Regions from separate parts of the Streptomyces sp. NPDC059582 genome, predicted to be linked through region 1. Evidence: riboswitches for the same ligand, from Rfam matches in the RefSeq annotation. Region 1 holds a riboswitch; the other holds the start of a gene.

The links. A riboswitch is a leader RNA that binds a small molecule or an ion and turns the genes downstream of it on or off. The one in region 1 is predicted to bind cobalamin.
Region 2: linked by a shared signal. The riboswitch ahead of ACFV0T_RS24070 (cobalamin biosynthesis protein) and the one ahead of ACFV0T_RS04605 (CbtB-domain containing protein) in region 1 are both predicted to bind cobalamin.

What each region holds. Positions count from the first base shown of each region.
Region 1 covers NZ_JBHWCC010000003.1:220,754-227,908, reverse strand. Annotated here, with positions in the region: gene ACFV0T_RS04625 (YbhN family protein) at 1-672, opposite strand, end outside; gene ACFV0T_RS04620 (ABC transporter ATP-binding protein) at 844-2,769, shown strand; partial or broken gene ACFV0T_RS04615 (acyl-CoA dehydrogenase family protein) at 2,919-3,083, shown strand; gene ACFV0T_RS04610 (enoyl-CoA hydratase/isomerase family protein) at 3,089-4,165, shown strand; cobalamin riboswitch at 4,264-4,416, shown strand; gene ACFV0T_RS04605 (CbtB-domain containing protein) at 4,452-4,673, shown strand; gene ACFV0T_RS04600 (CbtA family protein) at 4,695-5,453, shown strand; gene ACFV0T_RS04595 (hypothetical protein) at 5,567-5,746, opposite strand; gene metE (5-methyltetrahydropteroyltriglutamate--homocysteine S-methyltransferase) at 6,066-7,155, opposite strand, start outside.
Region 2 covers NZ_JBHWCC010000029.1:52,475-59,629, forward strand. Annotated here, with positions in the region: gene ACFV0T_RS24045 (alpha/beta hydrolase) at 1-574, opposite strand, end outside; gene ACFV0T_RS24050 (class II aldolase/adducin family protein) at 841-1,593, opposite strand; gene ACFV0T_RS24055 (lysozyme) at 1,790-2,536, shown strand; gene ACFV0T_RS24060 (anion permease) at 2,680-3,957, shown strand; gene ACFV0T_RS24065 (hypothetical protein) at 3,994-4,215, shown strand; cobalamin riboswitch at 4,372-4,515, shown strand; gene ACFV0T_RS24070 (cobalamin biosynthesis protein) at 4,616-5,560, shown strand; gene ACFV0T_RS24075 (cobyric acid synthase) at 5,557-7,065, shown strand; gene cobN (cobaltochelatase subunit CobN) at 7,062-7,155, shown strand, end outside.

The sequences.
Region 1 (7,155 bases):
CACCGCCGCCAGACCGGCGGCCTGGAGCGCGGGGAACGCCAGCGAACCGCCCCACAGGGCGAACGCGCGCGACGGACGGGTGTGCACCGAGCGCGCCTCGCCCAGCGCGGTGCGCAGGAAGGAGAACACCGCCGCCCGCAGCCGCCGTACCAGCGCGAGCACGCCCACGGCCACCACCACGACGCCGCCGACACCCCACAGCAGCGGGCCGAACGCCGCGTGCGGCAGCAGCGTGCCGACCCGCAGCGCGTGCGGGAAGGCGAGGAGCAGGGCGGTCAGCAGGCCCAGCCGGCCCACGGACTCGGCGAGCAGGTACAGCGCGAGGGCGGCCGAGGAGCGGGCCAGCGGCACCCCGCACACCGTCATGAAGCGCAGGTTGACGGCGCTCGCGCCCAGCCCGGTGGGCAGCAGGTGGTTGGCCGCGCCCGCCGCGAACTGGGTGGCGAGCAGCCGCCGCTTGGGCAGCCGCTCGACCACCGCGCCCTGCCGGGTGAAGGCCGCGGCGACCCAGGTCAGACAGGTGGCGGCGGCCGCGGCCAGCAGCCAGGGCCACTCGGCGCCCCTGAGATGGCCGAAGCCCTCGGCGAGCACCGACCGGTGCCGGACCGCGACCACGCCGAGGATCAGCAGCGGGAGCAGGCACAGAATCTTGCGGACGGGGACGCGTGTCACATTGGGAGAGGGTTTCCGCACCACGTCAACGAGGGGTTGCGACAGTGGGGACGGCGGCTTACGGACGGGAAGCGGCTGGGGAGTGAAGGTCATCGGTTCCTTCGTCTGCGCGTGTTTCGGCCGGACATTGACCTCAACGAAACTTGAGGTTCTACGTTCTCTCTCATGAGCATGGAAACCACCGCCTGGACGCAGCTGTACAGCGTCATGAACGCCCAGCAGGAACGCCGTCCCTACGCCCGCGCGACCCTGCGCCGCATCGGCGCGTTCGCCCGCCCGCACCGCCGCCGCATCGCGCTGTTCATCCTGCTCGGCATGCTGACCGCGCTGCTCGCCGTGGCGACACCCGTCCTGGCCGGACGTGTCGTCGACGCGATCGTGTCGCACGGGGACGAGGGCACGGTCGTCCGCCTCGCCCTGCTCATCGCGCTCATCGCGGTGCTGGAGGCGGCGCTCGGCATCATGGGCAGGCGGCTGTCGGCGACGCTCGGCGAGGGCCTCATCCTCGATCTGCGGACGGCTGTGTTCGATCATGTGCAGCGGATGCCGGTCGCGTTCTTCACACGCACTCGTACGGGAGCGCTCGTCTCCCGTCTCAACAACGACGTCATCGGCGCCCAGCGCGCGTTCAGCAACACGCTCTCCGGCGTGGTCAGCAACCTGGTCACACTGCTGCTCACGCTCGCCGTCATGCTCACCCTGTCCTGGCAGATCACCCTGCTCGCCCTCGCCCTGCTCCCCGTCTTCGTGCTGCCCGCCCGGCGCATGGGCAGCCGCATGGCCCGTATGCAGCGCGAGGCGGCCACGCTCAACGCGGCGATGGGCACCCGGATGACCGAGCGCTTCTCCGCCCCCGGCGCCACCCTGGTCAAGCTCTTCGGACGGCCGGAGGAGGAGTCGGCGGAGTTCGCGGTCCGGGCCGGCCACGTCCGGGACATCGGGGTGCGCACGGCCATGGCCCAGTGGGTGTTCATGACGGCACTGACGCTGGTCTCGGCCCTGGCCCTGGCCCTCGTCTACGGCCTCGGCGGCTGGTTCGCCCTGCGCGGCACCCTGGAGCCCGGCGCGGTCGTCTCCCTCGCCCTGCTCCTGACCCGCCTCTACGCACCCCTCACCGCGCTCGCCGGGGCCCGCGTCGAGGTGATGAGCGCACTCGTCAGCTTCGAACGGGTCTTCGAGGTGCTCGACCTCGAGCCGCTCATCGAGGAGCGGCCGGACGCGCGCGAGGTGCCCGAAGGACCGGTCTCCGTCGAGTTCGACGACGTCCGCTTCGGCTACCCGTCCGCCGACAAGGTCTCCCTCGCCTCCCTGGAGGAGGTCGCGGTCCTGGACAGCCGCGGCGGCGCCGAGGTCCTGCACGGCGTCTCCTTCCGCGCCGAGCCCGGCCAGACCATCGCCCTCGTCGGCTCCTCCGGCGCCGGCAAGTCCACGATCGCGCAGCTCCTGCCGCGCCTGTACGACGTCGACGAGGGCGCCGTACGCCTCGGCGGCGTCGACGTCCGCGACCTCACCCCCGCCTCCCTGCGCGCCACCCTCGGCATGGTCACCCAGGACGGCCACCTCTTCCACGAGTCGGTCCGCGCCAACCTGCTGCTCGCCCGGCCCGCCGCCACCGAGGACGAACTGTGGGACGCCCTGCGCCGCGCCCGCCTCGACAACCTCGTACGCGCCCTGCCCGACGGCCTCGACACGGTCGTCGGCGAACGCGGCTACCGCCTCTCGGGCGGCGAACGCCAGCGCATGACCATCGCCCGGCTGCTGCTGGCCCGCCAGCGGGTCGTCATCCTCGACGAGGCCACCGCCCACCTCGACAACACCTCGGAGGCGGCGGTCCAGGAGGCGCTCACCGAGGCCCTGGCGGGCCGCACCGCGATCGTGATCGCCCACCGGCTGTCCACGGTGCGGGCGGCGGACCAGATCCTGGTGATCGAGTCGGGCCGCGTCGTGGAACGCGGCACCCACGAACAGCTCCTGACGGCCGACGGCCGCTACGCGGAGCTGTACCGCACCCAGTTCGAGCAGCACACGGCGGACGAGGCGACCCGGATCGCGCCGCCGGAGGAATCGGCGGTCGTGAGCGGCCCGTTCGGGCCGTGAGCCGTGCGGCCCGCCCGCCGGACGCTGCCCCGGAGCGGATGTCCCGCGCGCCGGATGTCCCGCGCGCCGGATGTCCCGCGCGCCGGACGTCCCGCGCGCCGGATGTCCCCCGCGCCGGACCGTTCGCCCCGGCGCCGTGGCCGGCCCGCGACCGTGCGCTCCGGCCGCACGGGGGCCACGATCACCTCGGCGAGCACGGCACTGAGAAGATCGTCCGCGAACTGCGTGTCCACCAGATCCTGGAAGGAACCGACGAGATCATGCGCGTCATCGTGGCCCGCGGCCTGACGGAGGCGTTCGGATGGCCGGTGTGAACGAGATCAGTGACACCGAGGGAACCGTCCTGCTGCGCACCGCCGGACGAGCCGCCCACATCACGCTCAACCGCCCCAAGGCCCTCAACGCCCTGGACCACGCGATGGTGCGCCGCATCGACGCGGCGCTCACCGCCTGGGAGCACGACCCGGCCGTGGAGACCGTGGTCATCACCGGCGCGGGGGAGCGCGGACTGTGCGCGGGGGGCGACATCCGTGCCGTCCACGACGACGCCCGCGACGGCGACGGCACCGCCGCCGCCGCGTTCTGGCGCGACGAGTACCGCCTCAACGCGCGCATCGCCCACTACCCCAAGCCGTACGTCGCCGTCATGGACGGCATCGTCATGGGCGGTGGCGTCGGCCTCTCCGCGCACGGCAGCGTCCGCGTCGTCACCGAGCGGTCCCGGATCGCCATGCCGGAGACCGGGATCGGCTTCGTGCCGGACGTAGGCGGCACCTACCTGCTCGCCCTGGCGCCCGGCGAGCTGGGCACCCACCTCGCGCTGACCGGAACGCAGATCGGCGCCGCCGACGCCCTGTTGTGCGGACTCGCCGACCACTATGTACCGTCCGCCGCGCTGCCGGACCTCGTCGGCGACCTCGCCGAACTGCCCGTACGGGACGTCCTGGCGCGTCATGCGCAGCCGCCACCGCCCGGGGAACTGGCGGGACGCCGGGAGTGGATCGACGACTGCTACGCCGCCGACAGGGTCGAAGACATCGTCCACCGGCTGCTCGCCCACGGCGACTCGGCCGCCAAGGAGGCCGCAGAGACGCTGCTCGCCAAGTCGCCCACCGCCCTGAAGGCCACCCTGGCCGCCATGCGCCGCGTCCCCCGGCTCGGCCCGCTGGAACGGGTCCTGGACCAGGAGTACCGCGTCTCCTGCGCGGCCCTGTCCACCCCGGACCTGGTGGAGGGCATCCGCGCCCAGGTCATCGACAAGGACCGCGCCCCGCACTGGTCGCCGGCCACCCTCGCCGAGGTCACCGACGCCGACGTCGCGCGCTTCTTCGCCCCCCTCGGCGAGCGGGAACTCGGCCTCGCCGGACCCGACGTCCCGCCGGAGGCGGCCTGGTGAGCGGCGCTGTCGCGCCCATCGGCCGGAAGGCCGCCCGCACGTGACGAGGGCCGGGCCGCCGACCGCGAGACGAAGATCACGCGGGTGGCCCGGTCTTGGCCATGTTCGCGCCAGGCGGTACCGTCGGTCCGGTATCGACGACGACAGAACGGAAGCCGGTGGAAGTCCGGCACGGTCGCGCCACTGTGAGCGAGCAGCCCCGCCGGGGCGGCCCGTGAGTCAGACCCGTAGCCGTCGTCATGTGCACCACCGAGATGGGACGCGAACTCCCAAAGGAGGCCCTGCCATGGCGCAGCACGTCGCCCAGCCGACCGCAACCGCCCCTGTTCTTCCCGCCAAACTGCCGATCGCCGCGATCGCTCCCTGGGCGGTCTTCTTCGGCATCCTGATGCTGGTCCTGTTGTACTTCGTCGGCGCGGAGCAGGGTGCCACCTCCGTCGTCTCCGGCGCGGAAGTCCACGAATGGGTGCACGACGCCCGCCACCTTCTCGGCTTCCCCTGCCACTGACCCGAGGGACGCCGCAGACCCATGAACTCCGCAACCGTAAGAAACCTTCTCGTGCGGGGCATGTTCGCCGGCCTCGCGGCCGGCGTGCTGACCCTGATCGTGGCCTACTTCCTCGGTGAACCCAGCGTCGACAGCGCCATCGGCTTCGAGGAGGCGCACGCCCCGGCGCACGAGCACGAGGTCGAACTGGTCTCCCGTTCCCTCCAGTCCACCGCCGGTCTCGCCACCGGCGTCCTGGTCTACGGCATCGCGTTCGGCGGTATCGCCGCGCTCGCCTACTGCTTCGCGCTCGGCCGGGTCGGCCGCTTCTCCGCGCGGGCCACGGCCCTGCTGCTGTCCGGCGTGGCACTGCTCGCGGTGTACGTCGTGCCGTTCCTGAAGTACCCGGCCAACCCGCCGTCCGTCGGCGACCCCGACACCATCGGCAAGCGGACCACGCTGTACTTCCTGATGATGGTCCTCAGCGTGCTGCTGGCCGTCGGCGCCACGATCCTCGGCAAGCGGCTCGCGCCGGCGCTGGGCACCTGGCACGCGACGGTCGTCGCCATGCTCGTCTTCGCCGTGGTGATCGGCCTTGCCTACGAGTTCCTGCCCGTCATCAACGAGGTGCCGGGCGACTTCCCGGCCGCCCTGCTGTGGCGCTTCCGGGTGTCCGCGCTCGCCATGCAGGTCACTCTGTGGGCCGGATTCGGCCTCGTGTTCGGCGAGTTGGCCGAACGGCTGCTGCACCCCAAGCCGGAGACCGTCGCACCAGGGCGGGCTGTTGCCGCCTCCAACTGAATGAGCCGGACACCCGGAACACGAGAGGGCCCGCGGAACCGTCCGGGGGCCCTCTCGCGTTCTCCGGACACCGACGACTCGGACCATGGACATGACGCATCGACCCGGCCCGATCACCCGGAGACGACAAGGGCGAGCGGCGGAGGACCCGAGTGAGCAGACAGCCGCAGCCGCGCCGCATCACGCTCGGCGGCCACGAGGCGGTCGCCCTGACCCCGGTGGAGTACGAGCAACTCATGGCCGGCCGACGGCAGATCGGCGGCCAGAGCGCCCGCGTTCGGGTCCTCGCCCATCAGGCGAAGCCGACCGAGCGACTGCTGCAGGCGCTGGAGGCCCTGGTCGCCGCGCCGAGTGCCACCGGCGGAGCAGGCCGACCGGGACGGACCACCCGGCCCCCTGTCACACCGCCGAGCCGGCGCCGCCCGGCACGGTCACCGACTGCCTGCGCTGCGCCGTCTCGGACCCTCTGCGCAGACACCGCAGCCCGACAGCCTGAACCACGTGGCCCACCCATCGGGCCGCACCCAGGTCACCGGGCGACCCGGTGACGGCTCGACGGACATGGGGCGGGCCGGGCCGCGCGAGGCACCCCGGCCCTGAGCGGCGTCCGGGTCAGGAGGCGGTCAGCTCGCCGCGGACCGTGCGGGCCGCGGCGACCAGGTTCTCCAGGGAGCTGCGGGTCTCGGGCCAGCCGCGGGTCTTCAGGCCGCAGTCGGGGTTGACCCACAGCCGTTCGGCGGGGATGGCCTCGAGGCCGGTGCGCAGCAGTGCGGCCGCTTCCCCGGCTTCCGGGACACGCGGGGAGTGGATGTCGTACACGCCGGGTCCCGCCTCGCGCGGGTAGCCGTGGGCGGCGAGTTCACGGGCGACCTGCATGTGGGAGCGGGCGGCCTCCAGGCTGATGACGTCGGCGTCGAGGTCGTCGATGGCCTGGACGATGTCACCGAACTCGGCGTAGCACATATGGGTGTGGATCTGGGTGTCCGGGCGTACGCCGCCGGTGGTGAGGCGGAACGCCTCCGTCGCCCAGCCCAGGTAGGCGGCGTGGTCGGCGGCCCGCAGGGGCAGCGTCTCGCGCAGAGCGGGCTCGTCGACCTGGATGACCGAGGTGCCGGCCGCCTCCAGGTCGCCGACCTCGTCGCGCAGGGCGAGGGCGACCTGCCGGGCGGTGTCGCCGAGCGGCTGGTCGTCGCGGACGAAGGACCACGCGAGCATGGTGACCGGCCCGGTGAGCATGCCCTTGACCGGACGGCCGGTGAGCGACTGGGCGTACGTCGTCCAGCGCACGGTCATCGGCTCCGGGCGGGAGATGTCACCGGCGAGGATCGGCGGCCGGACGTGACGGGTGCCGTACGACTGCACCCAGCCGTGCTGGGTGGCGAGGTAACCCGTGAGCTGTTCGGCGAAGTACTGCACCATGTCGTTGCGTTCGGGCTCGCCGTGCACCAGGACGTCCAGGCCGGTCTTCTCCTGGAAGGAGATCACCTCCTGGATCTCGGCCCTGATGCGCTCCTCGTAGCCGGCCGTGTCGATGCGGCCCGCGCGCAGATCGGCCCGCGCGGTGCGCAGTTCGCCGGTCTGCGGGAACGAGCCGATGGTGGTGGTCGGCAGCAGGGGCAGGCCGAGGTGGGCGCGCTGGGCCGCGGCCCGCTCGCCGTACGGCTGGGAACGGCGGCCGGCGGCGTCCGTGACCGCGGCGGTC
Region 2 (7,155 bases), on a different contig from region 1:
CGCGGTAGGCGAGGGCGAGCACGGGCAAGCGCAGGCCGTGCAGGAACTCCATGACGTTCATGGCGAGTTCCCGGGTGGTGCCGAGGCCGTGCACCGCGATCACCCAGGTGTCGCGGGCGGCGGGGACGAACCATGCCGGGAGGGAGCCGAGTTCGCCCGGGATGTCGACGTCGGCGTGGTCCAGGCCGAGGGCGGCGCTCGGGTTGCCGACGTACACGTTCGGGGTGAGCCACGCCTTGTCGCCCGGCTCCAGGGCGCCGTGGGTGACGCGCTCCAGGCGGCGTACGACGGTGTCGGCGGAGTGCGGGGCGTCGGCCAGGACGGAGCCGACGACGGCGTGGGAGCCGTCACCGTTGAGGCCGTAGGTGCCGGGCCGCAGCGAGGCCAGGTCCCTGGTGAGGGTGACCTGTCCGGCGGCCGTGCCGTGGACGGTGAGCCTGGGTTCGGTCGGCAGGGGGCGGCCGGCCGGCGCCTTGAGAGCGGCGTCGCTGGCGAGCCGGCCGGCGGCCACCGCGGCGGCACCGGCCCCTACCACTGCGGTGACGGCAGCAGCCGTCGCTTTGACAGGGCGCACCAGACCAGTGTCGTGGCGGACCGGTCGACCGGCCAGCGGGAGACAGGGAAGGGGTGACGCGGGAGGGGAGGACGCGCACAGAGGAGACGGTGCGGAAGGGACGCGCGCAGGAGGGACGCGCGCAGGAGGGACGCGCGCGGAAGGGACGAGGCGAGGAATACGACGGCGGAGGAAACACGGGCAGAGCGAGGAGGCAGAGGAAGAGGACGGGGACGGGGACGGGGACGGGGACGGGGACGGGGACGGGGACGGGGACGGGGACGGGGTCAGTCGCGCTGGCCGTATCCGCGCAGCCGCTGCGCCGCCTCCGCCAGCTGCTCGGCCGACAGCAGGTTCGGCGTCAGGCCCGGTACCGAGGACGCCGTCAGCCACAGACGGCACATCCACTCCAGCTGTGCCGTGCGGTCGTAGGCCTGGTCGAGGGTGGCGCCGTAGGTGAGGGTGCCGTGGTTCTGGAGGAGACAGCCGGTGCGGTCGGCCAGGGCGAGGCGCACGTTCTCGGCCAACTGCTCGGAGCCGTACGGCGCATAAGGGGCGACCCGGACGGGGCCGCCGAGGGCGCCGGTCATGTAGTGGATCGCGGGGAGCACGGGGACGAGCGTGGAGACGGCCGTGGCGTGCACGGCGTGGGTGTGCACGACGGCGCGGGCGTCGGTGGTGCGGTGGACGACGAGGTGCATGGGCAGCTCGCTGGTCGGGACGAGGGTGCCGAGCACCTGTCGGCCGTCGAGGGCGACACCGGTGATGTCGTCCGGCGCCAGCCGGTCGTACGGCACGCCCGACGGCGTGACCAGCACGGTGTCCCCGACACGCACCGAGACATTGCCGGAGGTGCCGACCACCAGCCCGTCGGACACGGTCCGGCGGGCGGTCGCGACGAGCGCGGCCCAGGCGCGCGCCTCCTCCTCGGACACACCGCTCCCCCGCGACTCCGCCACGCTTCCCACGTCCTCCCGCACACCCTGTGCGCCCTCCCGGGCGCCCCGTCCGTCCCGTTCGTCGCGCCGCTGCTCAGCCATGTCGCGATCCTGCCAGGCACCGGTGCGGCGCGCCGTCGGCCCGGGGCACTGTAGGGCGGAAGCCGAGGCTCCGTAAGGGCGCATATCCGTATACATCACCTTCTCCAGCGTCTTGGCCGGAGATCGACTAGCATGCGTCGATCTTCGAGTAGCCTCTGGGGGATTTGTCGTACGCGTCGCCATTCCGGGGGGAAGCATGGCCCGTGATCGCAAACCGTCCCGCCGCCACGCCCGCGTGATCGCGGCATCGGTGGCGGCTCTCACGTTCGGGAGCGCGCTCGCCGGAGCGCCGGCCTCGGCGGCGGCTCGGCCCAAGGGGCACGATGTCTCGTCGCACCAGAAGAACATCGACTGGCAGGCCGCGAAGGCCAAGGGCGCCACGTTCGCCTACGTCAAGGCGACCGAGTCCACCGCCTACCGCAACCCCTACTTCGACCGGCAGTACCGGGGCGCGCGCGGCGCGGGACTGCTCCGCGGGGCGTACCACTTCGCGCTGCCGGACCAGTCGTCGGGCACGGCACAGGCGGCGTACTTCGTGCGCAACGGCGGCGGCTGGACCCCGGACGGCGGGACGCTGCCGCCCGCACTCGACATCGAGTACAACCCGTACGACGGCAAGCACCGGTGCTACGGCCTGAGCAAGGCGGGGATGGTCGGCTGGATCCGGTCGTTCAGCGACGAGGTGAAGCGGCTCACCGGGCGCCGTCCGGTGATCTACACGACCACCCACTGGTGGAACACCTGCACGGGCGGCAGCCGCGCCTTCGCCGCCGACCATCCGCTGTGGATCGCCCGGCACGGCTCGACGGACGCGGGTGCGCTGCCCGCCGGATGGTCGTCGTGGACCTTCTGGCAGTACGACAACAGCGGCAGTCTGCCGGGTGACCAGAATCTCTTCAACGGCTCGACCAGCCGTCTGAAGGTGTTCGCCCGGGGCTACTAGCCCTGCCGCGTCCGGGCCGCCGCTCCCGAACGAAAGCACAGCTCTTCGTTTACGACACCCTGACGCCCGTCTCAGTTCACCTTCCGTTCATCCAGGTTACCTACGTTCGTCCAGCCAATGACTTCGAAAGATTGCCTGGGTAAATGGAAAACTTCTCGCTGATCCTCGCGATTGTGGTGGTAACCGCACTCGCGTTTGATTTCACGAACGGTTTTCATGACACCGCCAACGCGATGGCCACGACCATCTCGACCGGTGCGCTCAAGCCCAAGATCGCGGTGGCCATGTCCGCCACGCTCAACCTCGTGGGCGCTTTCCTCTCCGTGGAGGTCGCCAACACGATCTCCAAGGGTCTCGTCGACGAGACCGGCATCCGTCCCGAGGTCATCTTCGCCGCCCTGGTCGGCGCGATCCTCTGGAACCTGCTGACCTGGCTGGTGGGCCTGCCCTCCAGTTCCTCGCACGCCCTGATGGGCGGTCTGATCGGTGCCACCATCGCCTCCGCGGGCACCGGCGCCGTCCACGGCGACGCGCTCGTCACCAAGGTCCTGATCCCGGCCGTCGCGGCCCCGATCGTCGCCGGCGTCGCCGCGCTGCTCGCCACCCGGCTGTCGTACAGGCTGGGCAGGAAGGCCGACGGCGAGGCCGCAGCGAAGGGCTACCGCGCGGGCCAGATCGCCTCGGCCGGCCTGGTCTCGCTGGCCCACGGCACCAACGACGCGCAGAAGACGATGGGCATCATCACCCTCGCCCTGGTCGCCGGCGGCGCCGTCGCGCCCGACTCGGACCCGCCCGTCTGGGTCATCCTCTCCGCCGGTCTCGCCATCGCGCTCGGCACCTACCTCGGCGGCTGGCGCATCATCCGCACCATGGGCAAGGGCCTGACCGACCTTCAGCCGCAGCAGGGCTTCGCCGCCCAGACCAGCGCCGCGACGGTCATCCTGGCCTCCTCCCACCTCGGCTTCTCCCTCTCCACCACCCACTCGGTCTCCGGTTCGGTGATGGGCGCGGGTCTCGGCCGCAAGGGCGGCGTCGTGCGCTGGTCCACCGCGACCCGCATGTTCGTCGCCTGGGCCCTGACCCTGCCGGCCGCCGCGCTGGTCGGTGCCCTCGCCGAGTCCGTGACGGACCTCGGCAGCTGGGGCACGGCCGTCGTCGCCGTCTTCCTGATCGCCTCAAGCGCCGCGATCTGGAAGATCTCCCGGCGCGAGGTCGTCGACCACAGCAACGTCAACGCCCCGGAGCAGCCGGCCGGTGTCGTGACCACGGCCATCGCCGCGGTCACCCCGCCCCCCGCGGGCACGGTGACCGCGGACCTCACGGCCACGATCCCCGCCCCCGCCACCACCGTGTCCGTCCCCGCCCAGGCCACCGCCGCGTCCGTCGCCGACCCGGCGACCCCGCCGGCCGCCGCCGTCTGAACCCCCCGCGCACCCGGTTAAGAAGGAAGCATCACCATGAACATCGACTGGGCGACCCTGGGTTCCGTGTTCGGCGTCAGCCTCGTGGTCACCGTGGCCCTCGTGGCCCTGTTCACCCTCGGCATCATGGGCCTCTCGCGCCAGGAACGGGCCTCCGCGCAGGGCGGGTCCGCCGCACTGGCCGTGACGGGCGCCTACGCCTGCTTCGCGGCCTGCACCGCCGCGGTGGCCTACGGGATCTACCTGATCGTCGCCTGACCCGCGCTCACGCGCACACCGTTCTCCAAGGGGCGGGAGGAACCCACCGGTTCCTCCCGCCCCTCCCCACGTCCAACCGCCTTCACACAGACGGCACCTGCCTCTCGTGTGGGGCTGCCCACACTCCTCCGTCCCAGGTCAGCAGCAAGTTGACGGCCCTTCCGGGCCCGTGGTGGACTGCCCGAGCCATATACGGAGGCAGAAGAGGAAGCCGGTGCGAATCCGGCGCGGTCCCGCCACTGTCACCGGGGTAGTAAGCCCCGGGAGCCAGGAACTCTCGCCGCCGGTCTCGTCGAACCAGGGCGCGGACACCCTGAGTGAGGACATATCGCCATGCTCGGCTGCCGATCGAGTCTCAGCACCACATCGTCGTCCGGTACCGCCGCGATCGGCTGAACCGATGCGTGCCGACCGCGTCTTCGCGTACGGCGCCACCGCCGGCCTCCTGGGCGACCTGTTCCTCGGCGATCCGCGCCGCGGGCACCCGGTCGCGGCGTTCGGGCGGGCGGCCGGGGCCGTCGAACAGATGCTGTGGCGGGACCACCGGGGCCGGGGCGCGCTGCACACCGTCGTGTGCGTCGGCGGCGCCGTGGCACTCGGGGCCGTGGCCACCCGCGCCGTGCGTTCCTCCACCGCCGCCTCCGTGGCCCTGACCGCCACCGCCACCTGGGCCGTCGTCGGGGGCACTTCACTCGCCCGCGAGGCCGGGGCCGTCGGACGTGCGCTGCGAGCCGGGGACGTCGACGGTGCCCGCGCCCGGCTGCCCCATCTGTGCGGGCGCGACCCGCAGGCCCTGGACGCCGACGGGATCGCCCGGGCGGTCGTCGAGTCGGTCGCCGAGAACACCTCCGACGCCGTCGTCGGCGCGCTGGTGTGGGGAGCCGTCGGCGGGGTGCCGGCCCTGCTCGGCTTCCGGGCCGTCAACACCCTCGACGCCATGGTCGGCCACCGCTCGCCCCGCTATCTGCGCTACGGGTGGGCCTCCGCCCGGCTCGACGACCTCGCCGGCTGGCCGGGCGCCCGCCTCACCGCCGTACTCGCGGCCGTCTGCGGAGACGATCCGCGGGGGGCCGTACGGGCCTGGAGGGCCGACGCGGCCAGACATCCCAGTCCCAACGCCGGCCCCGTGGAGGCCTCGTTCGCGGGGGCCCTCGGCGTGCGGCTCGGCGGCACCCTCTCCTACGCCGGGCGCGTCGAGCACCGGCCCGTCCTCAACGGCGCCGACGGGCGGCCCGTCCGGGTCACGGACATCGACCGGGCCGTACGGCTCTCCCGTCGCGTCGGCTGGCTCGCGCTCGGCGTCAGCGCCGCCGCGCGACTCCTCGTGAAGGGGCGTACGTCATGAACGGTGGTCTCCTGGTCGCCGGCACCACCTCCGACGCGGGCAAGAGCGTCGTCACCGCGGGGATCTGCCGGTGGCTGGTACGACAGGGCGTCAAAGTGGCGCCCTTCAAGGCGCAGAACATGTCCCTGAACTCGTTCGTCACCCGCGAGGGCGCCGAGATCGGACGCGCCCAGGCCATGCAGGCACAGGCCGCGCGCGTCCAGCCGACCGCGCTGATGAACCCCGTGCTGCTCAAGCCCGGGAGCGACCGCAGCAGCCAGGTCGTCCTCATGGGCAGGCCCGTGGGCGAGATGACCGCGCGCGGCTATCACGGGGGGCGGCAACAGGCGCTCCTCGGGACCGTCCTCGACTGCCTCGCCGAGTTGCGGGGCACCTATGACGCGGTGATCTGTGAGGGGGCCGGCAGTCCGGCCGAGATCAACCTGCGCCGGACCGACATCGTGAACATGGGGATCGCCCGCAACGCCCGGCTGCCCGTCCTCGTGGTCGGCGACATCGACCGCGGGGGCGTGTTCGCCTCCTTCTTCGGCACCGTCGCGCTGCTGTCCCCCGAGGACCAGGAGTTCGTCGCGGGGTTCCTCGTCAACAAGTTCCGCGGCGACGTGTCGCTGCTGGAACCCGGACTGGACATGCTGCGCGGACTCACCGGCCGGCGCACGTACGGCGTCCTGCCGTTCCAGCACGGCCTCGGCATCGACGAGGAGGACGGCCTGCGGGTCTCCCTGCGGGGCGCCGTGCGGGAGTCCGCGGTCACCGCTCCGGTCGGCGAGGACGTCCTGCGGGTCGCCGTCTGCGCGATCCCGCTCATGTCCAACTTCACGGACGTGGACGCGCTGGCCGCCGAACCGGGCGTCGTCGTGCGGTTCGTGGACCGGGCCGAGGAACTCGCCGACGCCGACCTCGTCGTGATCCCGGGAACCCGGGGGACGGTCAACGCCCTGGAATGGATGCGGCGGCGTGGTCTCGCCGACGCGCTGCGGCGCAGGGCCGCCGAGGGACGGCCGGTGCTCGGCATCTGCGGCGGCTTCCAGATCCTCGGCGAACACATCGAGGACGAGGTGGAGAGCCGGCGCGGGCCGGTCGACGGGCTCGGGATGCTGCCCGTACGGGTGCGGTTCGCGCCCGAGAAGACACTCAGCCGGCCGGTCGGCGAGGCCCTCGGCGAACAGGTCGAGGGATACGAGATCCACCACGGAATCGCCCGGGTCACCGGCGGGGAGCCCTTCCTGGACGGCTGCCGGGTCGGCGCCGTCTGGGGCACCCACTGGCACGGCTCACTGGAGTCGGACGGTTTCCGGCGGGCCTTCCTGCGCGAGGTGGCGGCCGCCGCGGGCCGCCGCTTCGTACCGGCCCCCGACACGTCGTTCGCCGCGCTGCGCGAGGAACAGCTCGACCGGCTCGGCGACCTGATCGAACAGCACGCGGACACGGACGCGTTGTGGCGGCTCATCGAGTCCGGCGCGCCGCAAGGACTGCCCTTCATCCCACCGGGAGCGCCCGCATGAGCACAGTGTTGTTGTTGTCGACCGCAGACACCGATCTGCTGGCGGCCCGGGCCTCCGGCGCCCCGTACCGGATCGGCAACCCGACCCGGG